2 regions of the Streptacidiphilus sp. MAP12-33 genome follow, and region 1 is predicted to be linked to the other one. Evidence: riboswitches for the same ligand, from Rfam matches in the RefSeq annotation. Region 1 holds a riboswitch; the other holds the start of a gene.
The links. Region 1 has a riboswitch for cobalamin ahead of cobI (precorrin-2 C(20)-methyltransferase). Riboswitches for the same ligand answer to the same signal wherever they lie in the genome.
Positions count from the first base shown of each region.

Region 2: another riboswitch for cobalamin. It lies ahead of ABH931_RS06440 (ribonucleoside-diphosphate reductase subunit alpha); the one in region 1 lies ahead of cobI (precorrin-2 C(20)-methyltransferase).

Region 1 is NZ_JBGCCA010000013.1:80,392-87,570, forward strand. It holds gene cobJ (precorrin-3B C(17)-methyltransferase) at 1-291, opposite strand, end outside; gene cbiE (precorrin-6y C5,15-methyltransferase (decarboxylating) subunit CbiE) at 288-1,544, opposite strand; gene cobM (precorrin-4 C(11)-methyltransferase) at 1,541-2,380, opposite strand; gene cobI (precorrin-2 C(20)-methyltransferase) at 2,377-3,126, opposite strand; cobalamin riboswitch at 3,156-3,306, opposite strand; gene ABH931_RS15290 (YchJ family protein) at 3,379-3,768, opposite strand; gene ABH931_RS15295 (cobyrinate a,c-diamide synthase) at 3,773-5,161, opposite strand; gene cobO (cob(I)yrinic acid a,c-diamide adenosyltransferase) at 5,158-5,754, opposite strand; gene ABH931_RS15305 (putative cobaltochelatase) at 5,757-7,179, opposite strand, start outside.
Region 2 is NZ_JBGCCA010000004.1:111,914-119,092, reverse strand. It holds gene def (peptide deformylase) at 1-480, shown strand, start outside; gene ABH931_RS06445 (ribonucleotide-diphosphate reductase subunit beta) at 574-1,602, opposite strand; gene ABH931_RS06440 (ribonucleoside-diphosphate reductase subunit alpha) at 1,602-3,968, opposite strand; cobalamin riboswitch at 4,122-4,303, opposite strand; gene ABH931_RS06435 (GNAT family N-acetyltransferase) at 4,352-4,867, opposite strand; gene ABH931_RS06430 (hypothetical protein) at 4,965-5,561, shown strand; gene ABH931_RS06425 (histidine phosphatase family protein) at 5,604-6,386, opposite strand; gene mctP (monocarboxylate uptake permease MctP) at 6,480-7,179, opposite strand, start outside.

The DNA.
Region 1 (7,179 bases):
GCCCTCGTGGCCGCCGAGGAGGGCCACGGCGAAGCGGCGGGACTCGTCGACGCAGACGACGCCCGGGTCGGTGTGCTTGTCGGAGCTCTCGGCGGCCAGCAGCGGCGCGAGCAGGCGGACGGTCGCGCCGGTGGCGAGGAAGCAGACCAGCTGCGTGCACTCGGCGAAGGCCGTGCGGACGGACTCGCCCACGGGCCCCTGGTACAGGCGGCAGTCGTCGGGCCCGAGGGCCTCGGCCAGCTCGGTGGCGGCCCGGCGGCCTGCGGCGGTGGCGGCGATCAGGCCGATCACTTCGCTACTCCCTGCGGTGCGGTGGTGGCGGGGCGGGTGCCCCAGAGGACGAAGACGGGGTTGGTGGCGGCGAGGCGGGTGACCTCGCCCGGCAGCGGGGCCAGCCGGTTGGCCTGCAACTGGACGCCCTCGACGGCCAGCCCGGCCTCGCGCAGGGCGCGGCGCGCCTCCGGCACCCGGTCGAGGGCGGCCAGGGTGACGACGACCGTGCGGCGGGCCCGGGCGGCGGCCAGGGCGACGACGGCGGCCAGGTCCGCTCCGCCGCCGCCGACGAAGACGGCGTCCGGGTCCGGCAGTTCGGCGAGCGCCCCGGGTGCGCGGCCGTGGACGACGGCGACCGCGTGGGCGACGCCGTGGGCGGCGGCGTTCGCGCGGATGCGCTCCACCCCGTCCGCGTCGCGTTCGACCGCGACGACGGCCGCGCCGAGGCGGGCGCACTCGACGGCGACGGAACCGCTGCCCGCGCCCACGTCCCAGACCAGCTCGCCCGGGCGCGGGCCGAGCCGGGCCAGGGCGAGGGCGCGGACCTCCGCCTTGGTCAGCATCGCGTCGCGGTGGGCGAAGGCCTCCTCCGGCAGCGCCCAGCCGCCCTCGGGAGCGCCCTGGTACCCGGCGACGGTGCGCATGACCGCCGCGACGGGCGGCGCGGTGTCGGCGAGGCTCAGCACGACGTTGACGGCGGGCCAGTCGCGGGCGGCGGCCTCGGCGGGAGTCAGCTCGACCACGCTCTCGGCCGGTCCGCCGAGGTCGGCGGCGACGACGAGGCGTCGACGCAGGCCCGGCATGGCCGCGAGTGCCGCGCCGAGCTCGGCGGGTCCGGCACCGGGCGCGGTGAGGACCGCGACCTTCCGCTGCGAGCGGCAGATGTTGAACGTGGGCCGCGGGTCGCGGCCGTGGGCGCTGACGACGACGGCGTCGTCCCAGGGCACGCCGAGGCGCGCGAAGGCGTGGGCGATGCTGCTCACGCCGGGGCGCACGTCGAGCGCGTCGGCGCCGAAGCGTTCGGCGAGGGCGCGGACGATGCCGAAGAACCCGGGGTCACCGGAGGCGAGGACGAGGACCCGGGCCTCCGGGTCCTTCGTCCGGAGGCCGGTGACGGCGTCGAGCGCGGGCGCGAGCGGACCGAGCGCCAGCGCCCGGTCCGCGGGCACGTGTGCCGCGTCGAGGTGGCGACGGGCGCCGAGCACCAGGTCGGCCTCACCGACGAGAGCACTGATCTCATCAGTGAGCGACGCACTGAGGACGCTGATCACTGCGAGCCGGGCTCGTTCGCCCCCGCCGTCCGCAGCTGCCGGCGCGCCGCACGGTCCGCCTTGCGGAAGGTGTGGAAGTGCCCCGGGTGGTAGAGGTGCGAGCGGGTGCCGTGGGCGCCCAGCGCGGGGCCGACCAGGAAGAGCGTGTGCTTCCACAGCCGGTGCTCCTTGACCGTCGCCTCCAGCGTGGCGATGGTGCAGGTCAGCAGCAGCTCCTCCGGCCAGGTCGCCTGGTACGCGACCACGACCGGCGTCTCGGGCACGTAGCCGCCCTCCAGCAGCTCCTCGACCAGCTGCTTGCTGCGGGCCGCCGAGAGGAAGATCGCCATCGTGGTGCCGTGGCGCGCGAACTCGCGCACCTCCTCGCCGGGCGGCATCGGCGTCTTGCCACCGCCCAGGCGGGTCAGGATCACGCTCTGCGCGACCTCCGGGATCGTCAGCTCCCGCTGCGCGATCGCGGCGACGGCCGCGAACGAGGAGACACCGGGAACGATCTCGGTGTCCAGACCGAGCTCGCGGCAGCGGTCCAGCTGCTCCTGCACGGCGCCCCACAGCGACGGGTCGCCGGAGTGGATCCTGGCCACCTTCGTGCCGTCCTGCGCGGCCCGCCCGTAGACGTCGAGCACGGCCTCCATCGGGATCAGCGAGGAGTCGAGGATCTCCGCACCCTCGCGGGCGTGCTGGAGCACCTCCTCCTGGACCAGGCTGGCTGCCCAGATCACCACGTCCGCCTCGGCGATGGCGCGGGCGGCGCGGAAGGTGAGCAGATCGGCGGCGCCCGGACCGGCGCCGACGAAGGTGACCCTGCCGCGGCTCTCGAGACTCGTGTCGCTCACAGCTTTCCCCCTCGGCCTTCGCGGCGCACCGGTGCGATCAGCGTGGACAGATACGGCAGTTCGGCGGGCAGCGGGGTCCCGGCGGCGCTGACCTGCTCGTCCGTCAGGCCCAGCGCGGCGCCCCACACGGCGTCGGCCTCCCGGCCGGAGTCGCGCAGCGCGGCGGCGACCTGCTCGGCGAATCGGCCGAACTTGTAGGCGACGACCGTGCCGGGGCCGGCCAGGGCCTCCTTCAGCACCTCGGCGCCGGCGGTGACGGGCACCAGGGTCAGCGGCTCGGTGCCCTCGGCGAGGACCGTGCCGCTTCGGGAGGCGAGGTCCTGCATCGCGGTGATCCCCGGGACCGTCTCGACCGTCAGGTCCTCGACCAGCTCCCGCAGCGTGTGCGCGAGGTAGGTGAAGGTGGAGTACACGTTCGGGTCGCCGATCGTCGCGAAGGCGACCGTCCCTCCGTCGCGCTCGCGCAGCAGCTCGGCGACCCGCGCGCCGGCCGCGTCCCACGCGGCCTCGCGCCGGGCCCGGTCCTCGCGCTCGTTCAGGGCGAACACCACCCGCACGATCTTCGCGGAGTCGGCGTGGTGCCGGACGGTGGCCTCGGCGCGCCCGAGCTCGCCGGTGTCCATGACCGGGACGACCACGGCGTCCGCCTCGCGGAGCACGCGTACGGCTTTGACGGTGACGAGTTCCGGATCACCCGGGCCCATGCCCACGCCGACCAGGCGTGGGCCAGACGCGCGTTCGCGCACGGCAGCAGTCCTCACTCGGGGTCCGCGCCCCGGCTCGTGGTGACGGCGGCCAGAGTTCCTGGCTCACGGGACGGCCTCGCCGTTCCCGCTGACAGTGGCGGGACCGCGCCGGAATCGCACCGGACTTCCTCGTCATTGCCGCCGTTGAATCAAACGGGCACCGCCCGTTCTTCTTGGGTCGTGAAATCCCACCATGCTGCGCGTATGGCAGTCAACCGGACCACTTGTGGGCTGAACCACGTCCCGTGACGCTCAGTCGCGGAGGTCGCCGTCCACGTAGACCCAGGCGCCGTCCTCGCGGCGGAAGCGGCTGTTCTCGTGGAGGACGCCGCTCGCGCGGCCCTCGCGGAAGTGCGCGCGGAACTCGACCGTGCCCTGCTGGTGGAACGGGCCGCCCTCGGTCGTGGTCACGATCTCCAGGCGCTCCCAGCGGAGCTCGGGCTCCAGGTCGATCGCCGGCGGGCGCGTCTCGGGGGCCCAGGTGCGCAGCAGGTAGGGGACGTTCCGCTCGGCGAAGGCCGAGAAGCGGGAACGCATCAGGGCCTCGGCGGTCGGGGCCTGGGCGTTGCCCGCGTGGAAGGGGGCGCAGCAGAAGGCGTACGGGCGGCCGGTGCCGCAGGGGCAGAGGGCGGTGCGGGTCATGAGGTCATTCTGCCGCGTGGGCACGGGCCTGCCGCACGAGGCGGAGGGCGACGGAGGGTGCGGCGGTCCAGTGCAGGTGGAGGTAGGAGGCGTGGAGGGTGGGCGAGGTGAAGCCCTCGGTGGTGAGGGTGCCGTCGTGGCCGCGCCAGCCCCAGGCGGGGGCCGGTCCCGCACCAGGAGTGGTGCGGGTGCGGTGGAACTCGTGGCCCGGCAGACGCAGGCCCGCCGGGGCGAGCGGGCTGTCGGAGAGGGCCACGGCCTCGCGGTAGCCGAGGGTCAGTCGTGGCGACATCTCCGCCTCGGCGTCGACGACGCCGCACATCGGGCGGCCGTCGAGGGTGCGGCAGAGGTAGAGCAGGCCGGCGCACTCCGCCGCGATCGGTGCTCCGGACGCCGCGAGAGCGGTGATCTCGTCGCGGAGCGCCTGGTTGGCGGAGAGCTCGGAGGCGTAGACCTCGGGGAAGCCGCCGCCGATGACCAGCGCGGACGCGCGCTCGGGCAGCTTCTCGTCGTGCAACGGGTCGAAGGAGACCACCTCCGCCCCGGCGGCGGTGAGCAGCTCCGCGTTCTCGGCGTAGGAGAAGGAGAAGGCAGCACCGCCCGCCAACGCGATCACGGGACGCGGCTGTGACGCGTGCTCAGGATCGAGAGCACCGATCTCCTCCAACGGATCCCACGGCAGGTCCGGCAGGGCGGGCGCGCTGCGGGCCAGCGCCAGCAGCGCGTCCAGGTCCACCCCGGCGGCCACCAGCTCGCCCATCGCGCGGACGGCGTCGAGCGCCGCCGCGTCCCGCTCCACCGCCGGCACCAGCCCCAGGTGCCGCGACGGCGTCGCCACCGCCCCGGAACGCCGCAGCGCGCCCAGCACCGGCACGCCGCCGCCCTCCTCCAGCGCCTCCCGCAGCAGCGCCTCGTGCCGGTCCGAGGCCACCCGGTTCAGGATCACCCCGCCGAGCCGCACCTGCGGGTCCCACGAGGCGAAGCCGTGCACCAGCGCCGCCACCGACCGGCTCTGCGAGGAGCCGTCCACGACCAGCACCACCGGCGCCCGCAGCAGCTTCGCGACATGCGCCGTCGAGGCCAGCTCGCCCCGCCCGCCGGCGCCGTCGAACAGCCCCATGACGCCCTCGACGACCGCCACGTCCGCGCCCACCGCCCCGTGCAGGAACAGCGGCGCGACACGCTCCGGGCCGCTCAGGAAGGCGTCCAGGTTGCGGCCCGGACGCCCCGTCGCCAGCGCGTGGTAGCCGGGGTCGATGTAGTCCGGCCCCACCTTGTGCGGCGAGACGGACAGGCCCCGCGCCGTGAGCGCGGCCATCAGGCCGGTCGCCACGGTCGTCTTGCCCGTGCCCGAGGCGGGCGCGGCCAGGACGACGCGCGGCACGGCCGTCACCACTCGATGCCCCGCTGCCCCTTGCGGCCCGCGTCCATCGGGTGCTTGACCTTGGTCATCTCCGTCACCAGGTCGGACGCGGCCACCAGCTTCTCGGGCGCGTAGCGGCCGGTGATCACCACGTGCTGCGAGCCGGGACGGTTCGCCAGCACCTCCAGCACCTCGTCCACGTCGATCCAGCCCCAGTGCAGGGGGTAGGTGAACTCGTCCAGGACGTAGAACCGGTAGGTCTCGGCCGCCAGGTCGCGCTTGACCTGCTCCCAGCCCTCGCGCGCCGCGTCCTCGGACTCGGCGATCTCCCGCTGGACCCAGGACCAGCCCTCGCCCATCTTGTGCCAGGCGACCGTGCCGCCCTCGCCGCTCGCGCCCAGCACCTTGAGCGCGTGCTCCTCGCCCACCTTCCACTTGGCGGACTTGACGAACTGGAACACCCCGATCGGCCAGCCCTGGTTCCAGGCGCGCAGCGCCATGCCGAACGCGGCGGTGGACTTGCCCTTGCCGGGCCCGGTGTGGACGGCCAGCACGGGCAGGGTGCGGCGCTGACGTGTGGTCAGGCCGTCGTCGGGCACGCTGGTGGGCTGTCCCTGGGGCATCGCTAGGCCGCCTTCTTCTGCATCGTCATCGTCTGTACGAGCGCGGTCATGCTGTCCGCGCGCAGCTCGTCGAGCCGGACCGCCGGGGCCTGGAGGAGCCCGGCCAGCTCGCCGGCCAGGCCGAGCCGCACCGGGCCGCTCTCACAGTCCACCACGACGCTCGCGGCGCCGGACGCGGCCAGCAGCCCGGCGGCGCGCCGCGCGTCGTCCAGCGCGGAACGGGCGCCGGTCGCGCGGCCGTCCGTGACCAGGACGACGAGCGGACGCCGCAGCGGGTCGCGCAGCCGCTCGACGCGCAGCGTCTCGTGCGCGCGCAGCAGCCCGGCCGCCAGTGGGGTCTTCCCTCCGGTCGGCAGCAGCTCCAGCCGCGCCGCGCCCGCCTCGACGGACGAGGTGGGCGGCAGCACCAGCTCGGCCGAGGCGCCGCGGAAGGAGATCATCCCGATCTTGTCGCGCCGCTGGTAGGCGTCCATCAGCAGCGACAGCACCGCGCCCTTGACCGCGGACATCCGCTGCCGGGCGGCCATCGAGCCGGAGGCGTCGACGACGAACAGGACGAGGTTGCCCTCACGGCCCTCGCGCACCTGCTGGCGGAAGTCGTCGCGGCGCAGGACCAGCGCCCGCCCGTCGCGCCCGCGCGCCAACTGGTGCGGCGCGGCGGCCTGGAGGGTGGCGGCCAGGTGCAGACGCTGGAGCGCGCCGGACGGGCGCGCGGCGCGGATGGTGTGCCCGCCGTCCGTCTCGGCGCGGGAGCGGCGGCCCTGGACGCCCTGACCGGTGCCCGGGACCTTGAACAGCCGCGTCCTGTACGGCTGGTCGGCCGCGACGGGCGCCGCCTCGCGCGGCGCGGGCGCACCTGCGGCGGCGGACTGTTGCGGCTGGTCCGCCGCGTTGTCGGGCGTGGCCTCGGCCGGGCTCTGCGGGGCGGACGACTCCAGCTCCGGCCCGCTGGGCGCGTCCTGACCGCCGCCTCCACCGCCCCCGCCGTTGTCGGGACCGTCCGGGCCGTCGCCGTCCGGGTCGCCGTCCAGGTCGCCGTCGGGGTCGGCCTCGGGTTCCTGGCCCGCGAACTGCTGGAGCGTCTCGTCCAGCTTCTCCTCGTCCAATCCCGGCGCGTCGAACGGGTTGCGGCGGCGCCGGTGCGGCAGTGCGAGCTGTGCGGCGACGCGCACGTCCTCCGCCAGCACCTGCGTGCGCCCGGACCAGGCGGCCAGTGCCACGGCCGTGCGCGCCATCACGATGTCCGCGCGCAGCCCGTCCACCTCGAACGCCGCGCAGACGGCCGTGATCTGCCGCAGTGCCGCGTCACCGAGTACCACCTGCGGCAGCAGCTCCCGCGCCGCGACGATGCGCTGGGCCAGCGCCCGCTCCTCCTCCAGCCAGCGGGCGGCGAAGCCGTCGGGGTCGGCGTCGTAGCCGAGGCGT
Region 2 (7,179 bases), on a different contig from region 1:
ATGGTGACCGAGTTCGGGCCGGAGCTGCACGCGCTGATCGACGACATGTTCGTCAGCATGTACGCCGCCGAGGGTGTGGGTCTGGCCGCGAACCAGATCGGGGTCGCGCAGCGGGTCTTCGTCTACGACTGCCCGGACGACGACAACGTGCGTCACATCGGCGTCGTCGTGAACCCGGTCCTGGACGACCTGGAGCCGTCACGGCGGGTGCTGGACGACGGCAACGAGGGCTGTCTGTCGGTGCCGGGCGCGTACGCCGAGCTGGCGCGGCCCGACCTCGCGATCGTGCGTGGTCAGGACAGGGACGGCAAGGACGTCGTGGTGGAGGGCACCGGTTTCTTCGCGCGCTGCCTGCAGCACGAGACGGACCACCTGAACGGCTACCTCTACATCGACCGCCTCTCCAAGCGCGACCGCAAGGACGCGCTGCGGCAGATGGAGGAGAAGCAGCCGCGGTACGAGGTCGTTCCGAACGAGTAGGACCAGGGCCGCACACGGCGAAGGGCGTTCACCCACCTGGGTGAACGCCCTTCGCCGTGTGCGGCCCTGCGTTGCGTTGCCTGCGTTCCGTTCCTAGAAGTCGTCGTCGAAGGAGACCGAGCCCTCGACGGCGATCTGGTACGCGGAGACGCGGCGTTCGAAGAAGTTCGTCAGCTCCTGGACGTTCTGCAGCTCCATGAAGCCGAACGGGTTCTCCGAGCCGTAGCGGATCGGCAGGCCGAGGCGGGCCAGGCGCTGGTCGGCCACGCACTCCAGGTACTGCCGCATGGACTCGGTGTTCATGCCGGGCAGACCCTCGCCGCACAGGTCCTGGGCGAACTGGAGCTCGGCCTCGACGGCCTCCTCCAGCATGGCGGTGACCCGCTTGCCGAGCTCCTCGTCGAACAGGTCGGGCTCCTCGGCCCGGACGGTGTCGACGACACGGAAGGCGAAGTCCATGTGCATGGACTCGTCGCGGAAGACCCAGTTGGTGCCGGTCGCCAGGCCGTGCAGCAGGCCGCGGCTGCGGAACCAGTACACGTACGCGAAGGCGCCGTAGAAGAACAGGCCCTCGATGCACGCCGCGAAGCAGATCAGGTTGAGCAGGAAGCGGCGGCGGTCCTCCTTGGACTCCAGCGCGTCGATCTTCTCCACGCTGTCCATCCAGCGGAAGCAGAACTGGGCCTTCTCGCGGATGGAGGGGATGCTCTCCACCGCGTCGAACGCGGCCGCGCGGTCCTCCGGGTCGGGGAGGTAGGTGTCCAGCAGGGTCAGGTAGAACTGGACGTGCACGGCCTCCTCGAACAGCTGGCGCGACAGGTACAGGCGCGCCTCCGGGGAGTTGATGTGCTTGTAGAGCGTCAGCACCAGGTTGTTGGAGACGATCGAGTCGCCGGTCGCGAAGAACGCGACCAGACGGCCGATCATGTGGCGCTCGCCCTCGCTGAGCTTGGCCAGGTCCGCGACGTCGGAGTGGAGGTCGACCTCCTCCACGGTCCAGGTGTTCTTGATGGCGTTGCGGTAGTGCTCGTAGAAGTCCGGGTAGCGCATCGGGCGGAGCGTCAGCTCGAAGCCCGGGTCCAGGATGTTCTTCTTGTTCTTGTTCTCGGCAGGGGTGCTCATTACTGGCAGGCCTCGCAGGACTCGGGGTTCTCCAGGGAGCAGGCGACGGCTTCCGCCTCCGCCACGACCTGGGTGGTGGCCGCGCGGGCGATCCGGGTCGCCGGGCGCGAGCGCAGGTAGTACGTGGTCTTCAGGCCGACCTTCCAGGCGTACGCGTACATCGAGCTGAGCTTGCCGATGGTGGGCGCGGCCATGAACAGGTTCAGCGACTGGCTCTGGTCCAGGTACGGCATGCGGGCCGCGGCCAGGTCGATCAGCGCGCGCTGCGGGAGCTCCCAGGCGGTGCGGTAGAGGCGCTTGTACTCCTCCGGCAGGTCGGTGATCTCCTGGGCGGAGCCGTTGCCCTCGCGCAGCTCCTCGCGGGTGATCGCGTTCCACAGGCCCAGGCGCTTGAGGTCCGCCACCAGGTACGGGTTGACCTGAAGGAACTCGCCCGACAGCGTCTCGCGCTTGAAGAGGTTGGAGACCTGCGGCTCGATGCACTCGTACACGCCTGCGATCGACGCGATGGTCGCGGTCGGGGCGACGGCGAGCAGCAGCGCGTTGCGCAGGCCGGTGGTGGCGACACGGGCACGCAGCGCGTCCCAGCGGGCCGGCCACTGGGTGGTCACCGGGAAGTGGTCGATGTGGAGCTCGCCGCGGGCGGCGCGCGTCTCGTCGTAGGCCTCGTGGCGGCCGAGGCGCTCGGCCAGGTCGCAGCTGGTCTCGTAGGCGGCCAGCATGATCCGCTCGGAGATCTTCGTCGAGAGCGCCTTGGCCTCGGCGGAGTCGAACTCCAGCCGCAGCTTGAAGAAGACGTCCTGGAGACCCATCATGCCCAGGCCCACCGGGCGCCAGCGGGAGTTGGACGTCCCGGCCTCGGGGGTCGGGTAGAAGTTGATGTCGATGACCCGGTCGAGGAAGGTCACCGCGGTGCGGACGGTCGCGTCGAGGCGCTCCCAGTCGATCTCGCCGTGTCCGTCCACGAACGCGCCGAGGTTGACCGAGCCGAGGTTGCAGACGGCGGTCTCGGAGTCGTCGGTGACCTCGAGGATCTCGGTGCACAGGTTGGAGGAGTGGACCGTGCGGCCGGGCAGCGCGGTCTGGTTGGCGGCGCGGTTGGAGGCGTCCTTGAAGGTCATCCAGCCGTTGCCGGTCTGCGCGAGGGTGCGCATCATCCGGGCGTAGAGGGTGCGGGCCGCGATGGTGCGGACGGCCTTGCCGGCCTGCTCGGCCTTGACGTAGGCGGCGTCGAACTCGGCGCCCCACAGGTCGACCAGCTCGGGCACGTCGCCGGGGGAGAAGAGCGACCACTCGGTGTCGGCGTCGACGCGGCGCATGAACTCGTCCGGGATCCAGTGCGCCAGGTTGAGGTTGTGGGTGCGGCGCGCCTCCTCACCGGTGTTGTCGCGCAGCTCGAGGAACTCCTCGATGTCCGCGTGCCAGGTCTCCAGGTAGACGCAGGCCGCGCCCTTGCGGCGACCGCCCTGGTTGACGGCGGCGACGGAGGCGTCGAGCGTGCGCAGGAACGGGACGATGCCGTTCGACTGGCCGTTGGTGCCGCGGATCAGCGACCCGCGGGAGCGGACGCGGGAGTAGGACAGGCCGATGCCGCCGGCGTGCTTGGACAGGCGGGCGATCTGCGCGTAGCGGCTGTAGATCGAGTCCAGCTCGTCGAGCGGGGAGTCCAGCAGGTAGCAGGAGGACATCTGCGGGTGCCGGGTGCCGGAGTTGAACAGCGTCGGCGAGCTGGGCAGGTAGTCCAGGCGGCTCATCAGCCGGTACAGCTCGGCGACCTCCGCGACGGACGCGGCGTCGCCGCCGACCTCCAGGCCGCAGGCCACGCGCAGCATGAACTGCTGCGGGGTCTCCACGACCTGGCGGGTGATCGGGTGGCGCAGCAGGTAGCGGGAGTAGACCGTGCGCAGGCCGAAGTACTCGAAGCGGTCGTCGCCCTGCGGGTCGACGACGGCGTCGAGGGCGTCGGCGTGGGCGGCGACGAAGTCGGCGGTGGCGTCGCCGATCAGGCCCTCGCGGTGGCCGACGGCCACGGACGCGGCGAAGCAGGTGGCACCCTGCCCGGCGGCCTCCTCGCGGATCTCCTCGGCCAGCAGGCGCGCGGCGAGGCGCGAGTACTGCGGGTCCTCGGCGATGAGTGAGGCGGAGGCCTCCATGGCCAGGCCCCGCAGCTCGGCGTAGTCGGCCCTGGCGCTGCGGCCGCGCAGTGCGGCGGCGGCGACGCGGCCGGGGTCGACGGCGGGCAGGTCGACGGAGCGCTCGGTCAGGGTGACCAGCAGGGCGGTGCCGGGGGCGTCCCCGCCCGCGTCGGATCCGGGGGCGGATTCCCGTGCGGGCTGGGGCAGGGTGGGGACGGCGGTGTCCGTCATGTACGCGCTCGCTCCTCGTTGGCGGCCGGTGGCTGAGGGTGGTGCTCGGGTGCTCAGTCGGACCACGTGAGAAGGCAGGCGGAAGCAGGGCAGCATGAAGCCAACCCGTCGGCCCACCCACGAGGCCCGGCGTTGCGGCGCCCACGGCCGGGCAGGCCGGGGCGCGCTGACGGCAGGTCGTCGGACTCGCGGGCAGGCCCGATCCAGGCCGGATCGGCGCTCGCTCACCGTTGCGGGGCAGCCCCGGAATTCCACCGGGTTCCCCTGCGTCGACAGCGAGCATGAGCATACATCTAGGGGCGAGCGCGGCGCGCACCACCACATGTTGTGTCGTGCCGGGTGTGTCGCGTAGTCGTTCGACTACGCGGGCCCACCTGGGAGCGTCACGCAGGCGAGCCGTCCAGCTCCAGTGCGTAGGTGAAGAGATGGACCCCGGGGACGGGCGACCAGTCGCGATCGGGGGTGCGGACGAAGCCGAGGCGCTCGTAGATCCGGTGCGCGTAGGTCATCTGCCGCTGCGAGGACATGACGATGCGCGGCAGCTCCAGCTCCCGTGCGCGGGCGATGACGGCGTGGACCATCAGTTCGCCGATGCCGCGTCCGCGGGCCGTCGGCTCCGGGGAGACGGCCAGCATCCGGAACTCGCCCTCGCGGCCGTGTGCGAGGTCCGCGTACGGGGAGCCGGGCGGGGCGAAGGTGACCGAGCCGAGCACTGCTCCGTTCTCCTCGTCCACGGCGACCATCAGCTCCGCCTTCTCGGCCCGGTCCCGGGGGTCGCGCAGCAGCTTGGCGTAGTCGCCGTCGCGCTCGGTGTGGCCGTCGGTGATGAAGGCCTCGGCGACGAGGTGACCTGCGGCGTCGTATTCGGCGGGCTGGGCGGTGCGGACGATGATGCTCATCCCTGAAGTCTGCCTGACGCCTCCGGGGGGCTCGGGTGGGGGTCGCCGGAAGGCGCGACGGAGGGTGACGTGCCATGGTCGTTGAGTGATGAACGGGATGAGCCGGCGACGCGTCGGCGCTGTGGTGGCCGGAGCGATAGCCGCGGGAGCGTTGGCTGTGCTGCCCGTGTCGGCGGCACAGGCGGCACAGGCGGCACCGGCTCCCGCGTGCGCCGGGGCGGCCCGGTCGAACCCGGTGGCGGTGACCCTCGGCGGCGTCCGCTCCGCGTACCCGGTGGGCGGACCGTGGACGAGCATGCGGCTGACGCTGCGCAACCGCACCCGCGCCGTCTGCGGCCGGCTCGATCCGGTGCTGGTCTACGGCGCGCGCAACCGGACCCTGCGCCGCGACGCGGTCCGCCTGGAGACACTGACCGGCAACCGCTGGCGCGCCGTGCCGCTGCGGACGGCGCTGGGCGAGCTCACCGGCGCGGTCGGCCCGGCCCAGGGACTGCGGCTGCGCCCGGGCGCGTCGGTGACCCTCACGGTGCGCATGCGGTTCACCCGGAGCGCGCCGCGCGGGCAGTGGCTTTCCCTGGCCGTCGCATACGCCCCGATGGAGGCGAAGGGCACCAGCGTCGACTGGCCGGTCGGGGTGACGAACCCGGCGTACTTCCGGGTGGTCCCGGCGCGGCGCACGCATCGGGCCGCCTAGGTTCCGCCGAGGCCGCGCCGACCGCGCGGAGCGTCCCGCCGCTCAGCCCTCGGTCAGGTGCGGGCGGATGTTCCAGCAGTCCAGTGTGAGGGCTCCCTTCGCGTCGCGGAGCCAGCGGGTGACCGAGGTGTTGGCGACCGCGCCGTCACGGGCCAGGGTGGTGAGATCGGTCTCCTGGAGGTCGTCGATGACGTGCCGCAGCAGCATCACCACCGCGTCGTGGGCGACCACCAGGACGCGGCGGTCGGGTTCCGCCTCGTAGAGGTCGCGCAGCGCGCTGCGGACGCGCAGGGCGACGTCGGAGTGCGACTCGCCGCCCGGGGGGCGCCAGCGCAGTTCGCCGAGCAGACGGCGGCGGGCCGCCTCCTCGGGGTGGCGCAGCTCGATCGCCGCGGAGGTGAGCATCTCCAGCAGGCCCAGTTCGCGGTCGCGCAGACGTTCGTCGGTGCAGAGCTCGGGCAGCGGGAGCCCGGCCCGGTCCAGCTCCTCGACGACGAGTGCCGCGGTCTGCTGGGTGCGCAGGTAGGGAGAGACCCAGAGGCTGTGCGGCAGCCCGTCGTCGCCGCGGCCGGCGAGCCAGCGGCCGAGCGCCCGCGCCTCCTCGCGGCCGAGCTCGGTCAGCGGGAGGTCGGCGTCGCGGCAGCTGATGCCCACGTCCAGCGCGCCCACCGCCTCCGCGGCATGGAAGGCGGCGTTCGCGGTGCTCTGGCCGTGGCGGACGGCGGTCAGTGACAGGGGGCCGGGCAGCGCGGGGAACAGCCGCCTCGGCGCCGTGCGCAGGGCTCCCGGGCTTCGGTCCGTCGGTGCTTGGTCGGTCAGTGACACGTCGCCCCCTGGGGATCGACTGGGCCCGCCGCGGGAGTGCGAACGGGCCGCCGTCCCAGTGTGCGGGAGCGGGCGGCCCGTTCTAAGGGCGCATCAGGTGGTGACGGGGGCGATCACCTCAGGACCGTGCTCCGGGTCGCCGCTGACCGGTGTTTTGTCCTCGACGTCGGCGGTGTAGTCGGCGGTGACCGTCTCGTCGACGCCCTCCGGGGACTTCACGGCCTTCAGGAGCAGGGTGAGCACGACCGCGATGGCCAGGTTCAGTGCGAGCGCGGTCACGCCGATGTAGCCGATCTGGCCGATCACCGGGATGTTGGCGGCGCTGCCACCGAAGTGCGAGCCGGGCTTGCCGGCGGCGGCGACTCCGTAGGCCTTCCAGGTGCCGTAGGCCATGCCGGCCGCCCAGCCGGCGAGCAGCGCCCAGCGGTGGAACCACCGGGTGAACAGCCCGCCGACGATCGCCGGGAAGGTCTGCAGGATCCAGATGCCGCCCAGCAGCTGGAGGTTGATCGAGAACTGCTTGTCGATGCCGAGCACGAAGCCCAGTGCGCCGAGCTTGACCACCAGGGAGACCAGCTTGGCCACCTTGGTCTCCTGCGCCGGGGTGGCGTCCGGCTTCAGCAGGTCCTTGTAGATGTTGCGGGTGAACAGGTTCGCGGCGGCGATGGACATGATCGCCGCGGGCACCAGCGCGCCGATGCCGATGGCGGCGAAGGCGACGCCGGCGAACCAGCTCGGGAACATCTGCTGGAACAGCTGCGGGATGGCGAGCTGGGAGTTGTAGCCCTTGACG